3 regions of the Brevibacillus halotolerans genome follow, and region 2 is predicted to be linked to each of the others. Evidence: predicted binding sites of a transcription regulator. Region 2 holds the regulator's gene; each other region holds the start of a gene.
What was found. Region 2 encodes Rex, which represses fermentation and respiration genes when NADH is low (regulators of the CRP and FNR family bind a similar motif). Its sites were predicted from a motif close to TTGTGAAATATTTCACAA; they were not measured.
Positions count from the first base shown of each region.

Region 1: a site for Rex is predicted at 1,604-1,621, ahead of O0550_RS08145 (flavocytochrome c). Genes of this name have one in related genera too.
Region 3: a site for Rex is predicted at 1,011-1,028, ahead of O0550_RS20770 (cytochrome ubiquinol oxidase subunit I). Genes of this name have one in related genera too.

Region 1 covers NZ_JAPTNK010000004.1:228,970-231,250, forward strand. Annotated here, with positions in the region: gene O0550_RS08145 (flavocytochrome c) at 13-1,479, opposite strand; gene O0550_RS08150 (FAD-dependent oxidoreductase) at 1,958-2,281, shown strand, end outside.
Region 2 covers NZ_JAPTNK010000011.1:142,662-144,942, reverse strand. Annotated here, with positions in the region: gene O0550_RS15225 (amidohydrolase) at 1-641, opposite strand, end outside; gene O0550_RS15220 (redox-sensing transcriptional repressor Rex) at 679-1,302, opposite strand; gene O0550_RS15215 (ComEC/Rec2 family competence protein) at 1,314-2,255, opposite strand.
Region 3 covers NZ_JAPTNK010000021.1:53,562-55,842, reverse strand. Annotated here, with positions in the region: gene O0550_RS20780 (hypothetical protein) at 1-44, shown strand, start outside; gene lepB (signal peptidase I) at 94-672, shown strand; gene O0550_RS20770 (cytochrome ubiquinol oxidase subunit I) at 1,067-2,281, shown strand, end outside.

The sequences.
Region 1 (2,281 bases), on a different contig from region 2:
TTGCTTTCAAGATTACTTCGCGGCCTTTGCTGCATTTTGTCCTGCAATGCGACCAAATGTTACGATATCAGCCATAGCATTACCACCTAGGCGGTTACCACCATGTACGCCACCTGTAACTTCTCCAGCTGCATAAAGACCCTTAATGATTTGGCCTTCTTTATTCATGACTTCTGCATTGGTGTTGATTTGTAGGCCACCCATAGTGTGATGAACCGCAGGAGTTACTTGAATGGCATAAACCTTTCCTTGGTTTAATTGAAGAGGTAAGTCATCACGCTTAAATTCCTTATCTTGTTTCGCTGCTACCGCATCATTATATGTTTTTACGCTTTTCATCATAGCGTCTTTATCTACACCGATTTTACCAGCCAGCTCTTCGACAGAATCAGCTTCTGTTACTAGCTGCATGTTGAAGTACTCTTCTACCGCTTTTAGACCTTTTCTTAATCCGTCATCAAAGAACAGGTAAGCAACACCATCTTTTTGATCCAAAATACCTTTAGACACTACGTCACGAGTTAATAGCTCGTTGATGAAACGTTTCCCGTCTTTATTGATTAGGATAGCTCCATTTCCGCGAACAGCTTCTGTTACCATCACACCTTTTTCAGGAACAACTGTTGGGTGGGTTTGGATTTCAGCCATATCAACTAAATTGGCACCAACGCTTTCGCCCAACGTAATCCCTTCACCCAATGCTCCTGGATGGTTGGTTGTCGCAAAGCCTTTTAGCTCTGGTTTATAGGAAATAACCATCTCCTGATTAGCTGAAAAACCACCTGTAGCTAAAATGACCACCTTTGCATTAATCGTGTAAGCCTTACCATCTTTATTCTCGGCTGTTACACCAGTAACTTTGCCCTGTTGATCTTTGATAATTGCGACCGCTTTATTTTTGACACGGACATCAATATTTTGTTCTTTTACTTTATTCTTTAAAGTAGATATAACATTAGAGCCTACAGCCGCTCCGCCAGTCGGACGATGAATACGGCTTACACTTGCTCCACCCGCACGGCCAACGTCAGATAAATCAGCACCCATTGATTCTAGCCAAACCACAGAATCTTTCGCTTGCGTAGTCAGAATTTTTACTAGCTCAGGGTTATTCTTATTGTATCCGCCCTTCATTGTATCTTGGTAAAACAGCTCTTGGCTGTCTTCAATTCCTTTTTTCTTTTGTGCTTCCGTTCCCGCTGCATTTAATCCTCCAGTAGCGCGAGTTGTGTTACCTCCGACCATCGGCATTTTTTCCAGTACGATTACCTTGGCACCAGCATTTGTGGCTTCTACCGCGGCCGATAGACCTGCACCGCCTGCACCAATTACTACGATATCCGTACTTTCATCCTGAGGAGTTGCTGTCTCGGTTGTAGCCTTGCCTTCCGTTGCACCCGGAGTCGTTGCACTACCGCATCCAGACAGCACAGGAACTGCCAAAAATGCAGCCATCATAAGAGACATCCATTTCTTCATGTTGAATCCTCCCTTTTTTCTACTACTTGATAAATGGATATTCAGTACCTTTTTCTTCTCTTTTTTATATGAAAGCAATAACGTTATCCTTCGATGGTAGTATAAACAGTAGATGTTCTAATGTATGTGAATAATTTCACACCATATTTTTCTAAGTCCATCCATGCACCCTTCTTATCTCGTTTTTTTCAAATGTAAGGTATTTTCTGTCATAATCAGACAAGTGCCTCATCTGGATTCAAAAGAACTTTATCTGCTTTTATTCTTGTATGTATGCGGTTCTTACCCTATTTATAGCAGAACGTGCATAGTGAAAAAAGCAACGGTTGTGAATGTGATAACATTCACAAAACGTTCACTGTCATCTTTACTAATACGCTCCTATAATAAACAGCATAAACACTATTACAACAGTGTTTATCGTAAAAAGAGGAATAACAGACTTGCACATAAATCCTAACTGCTTGGAGGACTAGCTATGAGAATTGCTGTTATTGGATGCACACATGCCGGAACTGCCGCTATTGTTACTGCTGCTAAGTTATATCCAGATGCTCACATTACCGTTTATGAACGAAATGATAATATCTCCTTTCTTTCTTGCGGTATTGCCTTGTATGTAGGTGGTGTAGTGAAAGACCCGCAAGGCTTGTTCTACTCTTCCCCAGAGAAATTAGCTGAGCTTGGCGTGGTTACCAATATGCGCCACGATGTGATCTCAATAGATACCGATCAAAAAACATTGGTCGTTCGCAATTTAAATACAAATGAAGAGATCATAGATTCCTATGATAAATTAATC
Region 2 (2,281 bases):
TCAGACATATGGATATGTAATGGTACGTTTAACTCGATAGCCTTCTCAAGGATTTGCTGGATGTACTCAGGAGAGCACGTATAAGGTGCATGCGGCGACATCATGGTATGGATACGACCGTTGGCTGCTCCGTTCCAACGTGATGCGAAAGATGCAGCTTCTTGTAATTTCTGCTGGCGTTCTTCTTCTGAGCAGAAACCAATTACCCCACGGCATAATACACCGCGCATCCCGGATGCTTCCACTTCCTGTGCTACTGTATCCATATGATCATACATATCTACAAAGGTAGTTGTACCGGTACGAATCATCTCGATAATGGAAATAGCTGTACCCCATTTCACATGCTCCGCTGTAAATTGACCTTCCATTGGCCACATTTTATCTTCCAGCCACTGTTTTAAAGGTAGGTCATCCGCAAATCCGCGCAGTAGAGACATGCCTACGTGACCATGTGTATTAATAAATCCTGGCATTAGATATTTATTCGTTCCATCAATGATCTCGTCATATGCTGATAAATCTTCTGGCGTTTTACCTACATATGTAATTTTTCCCCCATCAAAGCCAACTGCTCCATTATAAATAACCTCATTTTGTTCATTAACAGTAATTACGGTTGCGTTGGTAATGATTTTCATCAACGTAGACACTCTCCCTTTATCTGTTAGTCATTACTTAGTTTAAATAATACGCTAAGCTTTGCAAGCTGGAAGTCAAATCGTTATGATCAATTTTTACTTCTTTTTCGGTGCGAATGGTTGTTGGGGCAAAATTGAGGATCGCTTCTATTCCAGCTTCGATCAATTTATTTGCCACTTCCTGTGCGGCGGAGGCTGGCGTTGTAATTATCGCCATCCGAATTTGTTTTTCCTTGATGATATCTTCCATTTTATCAATCGGTTCAATGACCAATCCCCCTAAATCCTTACCTATTTTTTGCGGGTCGGCATCAAAAATGGAAACAATTTTCATGTTATCTTTTAAATACACATTGTAATTGGAAATCGCTTGACCTAGATTACCGGCCCCCACCAACGCTACATGGATCACTTGGTCCAATTTCAAGATATGACGAATCTTTTCAATCAAGTAATCTACGTCATAGCCAATGCCTTTTTTGCCAAAGTCACCAAATGCAGACAGGTCCTTTCGAATTTGGGCTGGATTAATATCCATTGTTTTGCCCATCTGTTGGGAAGACACCGTTTTTACCTGTAGTTCCTGTAGATTTGTTAAATATCGCAAATAGATCGGCAGACGGCGAACGACCGCTTCAGAAATTTTTGGTACTTTCCCCATAAATTGCACTCCTAACTTCGTTGTCTATCACGTGTAGAGGTCTTGACTGCCTTTAAAACCTTATAATCTTGTCCGTTAGAGAGAATGGTAATTGACCCATCCCGGCTAGTCACATACGTATCTGCCCATGATTCCTCCAAACGCTCCACCACCTCACGCATGGAGTCTTTCCATTGCTCACGCACAATACCGGTCTGCACAACAGCAATCTGGGGATCAACCTTAGTTAAGAAGGATTGAATAGAAGCCTGATTGCTGCCTTGTGCCGCAACCTTTAAGATTTCAGCCGGCAGTAAAGAAGGGTATTTCGCAAACAAACGCTCCTCTGCTTTTTCATTGATGGCACTGGTGAACAAAAACTGGAGCTCTCCTTGGGTCAGACTAAACACAAGCGAATTATCCTGTGGTGATAAAAACAGGTTCTCGCTGGGATGTAAAAATGTGATCACCACATCTTTCCCATCCAGTAATTGATCCTTTTCCTTTACATACACAACTTGCTTTTCCCTAGATATATGGATATTACTGTGAATTACGAAGGCTGTCAATTTTGGCATGTAAATCTTATCAAATTGAATTTTCTCCGCAAGCTTATCATAGCCGCCAATATGAGTAGGTAAATCGTTTGTCAATAACAGGTAATCGACTTTTGTAACATGGCGCTCAAGTAGCAAGGAAACCAATTTTTCCGTATCTTTTTCGCTCCCTGTATCAATTAGCATCGTTTTACCAGAAGGGAAGCGAATGAGCGTACATTCTCCTTCTGGTAAAGAGAAAAAAGTAGTGGTAAGCCCAACAAAATCTTCCTCCTGTTCAACAGCATCGGGGTCCTCAATATGCTGTTGCTGATGTGCTATCGCAATGGGGCGGCTTGCTTCAACGGGTTGGGATAATGCAAAGATCATCATGCCTATACAAATAACTAGACATAGGTTATGTCGTTTTGTAGTCATGGATCTGCTTCCCTCCTACTTTATGG
Region 3 (2,281 bases), on a different contig from region 2:
CAGACCCAGCAAACGCAGAAAAGGAATCACTCCCGACACCATGATCTATTCAAAATGAGGAAACCACAACTTTATAGGAAAAAGGTGTTAAGGATGGAAATGATAAAACTAAAAACAAAAGAAAAAGATGCCGCACCTAACCAACCTAAAAAATCATTCCAAGCTGAGCTTTTCAGTTGGCTACGTTTTTTCCTGATATTAGCAGTCTGTTACTTTCTGATGATAAATAGTATTGGTCTAACAAGGGTGGTTGGCCATTCAATGGACCCTACCATGCAGGATGGAAGTATTGTACTGTTAAATAAAGTCCCTACCCATTTTACAAAGCCAGCCTTTGGTGATGTTGTAGTTATTCACGAGGAAGCGAAGGGATATGAAATCATCAAAAGAATCATTGGCTTGCCTGGTGATACGGTGAAAATTGAAAAAGGAGTCGTCTATGTAAATAATAGTCCGCTCCCAGAACTATATACGCAAGGTGTATCAGACGATATGGCTCCCCTAACAATTCTTCAGGATCACATGTTTGTATTAGGAGATAATCGAACATTGGGTGAAAGTATGGATAGCCGCGATCCTAGTATTGGCCAAATCCCTATTACAGAAATTAAGGGATATGTTTCCTTATCGCTGTTCCCCTTTTATCGAGTAGCTAAGCCTTTAGAAGTCTAAAAGAATATGACAAAATCCAGCCTGAGACGTAGGCTGGATTTTTGTTTTCTTGAAACATATTCGTAGCGAAAGGTAGCTATACTAAGGAGGGCTAGTCCTTTCCTTACCCTGACACACTAGATGTTCACTTATTAAAAATCCCGCTTGCAGGACCCTATTTTTTTATAAATAGGATATGGGCAATCGACGGAAATCAAGCATTATTTATTGATTTTTAGAAAAGAACACTAGTGCTAGACATAATTTATTCACAAATAAATACTAGCTACAAATTCGACAAAAATTCGCCCTGCATTGTTCACAACATAACGATAGTTTTTAATATAAAAGTTGAATATGTGTGATAAAATTCACACTGAAAGCGAACGATTTATGGTATGAGGGGGGAGTATGATTGGAACTGGATAGCACTATGCTGGCTCGAATACTAACATCCGTGACATTGGGGTTTCATATTATTTTTGCTTCAATGGGTGTCGGTATTCCTTTGGTTATCTCTATTGCCGAGTTTATTGGGATTCGAAAAAAAGACAAAGCTTATCTATTAATGGCACGGCGTTGGACACGAGGTTTTACTGTGACAGTAGCAGTTGGGGTCGTGACAGGAACCTGTATTGGTCTACAATTAAGTCTCTTGTGGCCGTCATTTATGAAATTGGCGGGAGAAGTAATAGCGTTACCGCTGTTTTTAGAAACGTTTATGTTCTTCTTTGAAGCAATTTTCTTAGGCATTTATATTTATACATGGGACCGATTTAAAAATCCGTATCTTCACTGGTTGATCTCTATCCCAGTGATAATTGGTTCCACAGGTTCTGCTTTCTTTATTATGACAGTGAATGCTTTTATGAATACGCCACAGGGCTTTACCCTCGTAGATGGAGTTTTACGTGATATTCAACCGATGGTAGCGATGTTTAATCCGGCTACTCCTTCAAAAGTGGGGCATATGGTTTTTGCTTCGTATGCCACTAGTGCGTATGTGATGGCTGCAATCGCTGCCCTAGGCATTTTGAAGGGGAAAACACATTCCTATCACAAAAAGGCACTTAACCTGTCGCTGACGCTTGCGTTTATCTTTTCGATGGGAACGGCTGTGTGGGGAGATATTGCTGGTAAGTTCCTAGCGGAGTATCAGCCTGTGAAGCTAGCAGCAGCGGAGTGGCATTTTGAAACCACTGACAAGGCCGAATTTGTTTTTGGTGGTATTTTGGATAAAGAAAAGCAAGAGGTTAAATATGCGATTAAGGTGCCCTATGCTCTTAGCATTTTAGCAACGAACTCTCCAAATGGCGTAGTAGTAGGGTTAAATGATATTCCTCGCGATGAATGGCCTCCACTGTTTATTCATTATTTGTTTGACAGCATGGCAGCTATAGGTGGATATATGGCATTGGTTCCAGTGCTTTACTTCTTAATTGTCAAGGTACGGAAGCGGATGCCCCCTAAATGGATTCTGTGGGCTTCTGCTCTTGGGGCTCCACTTGGATTTTTAGCAATTGAATTTGGCTGGATGTTTGCGGAGATTGGTAGACAACCTTGGATATTAAATGGTTATTTACGAACGATGCATGCAGCGACAACGGCAAATAATGTTGGAGAAATGCTG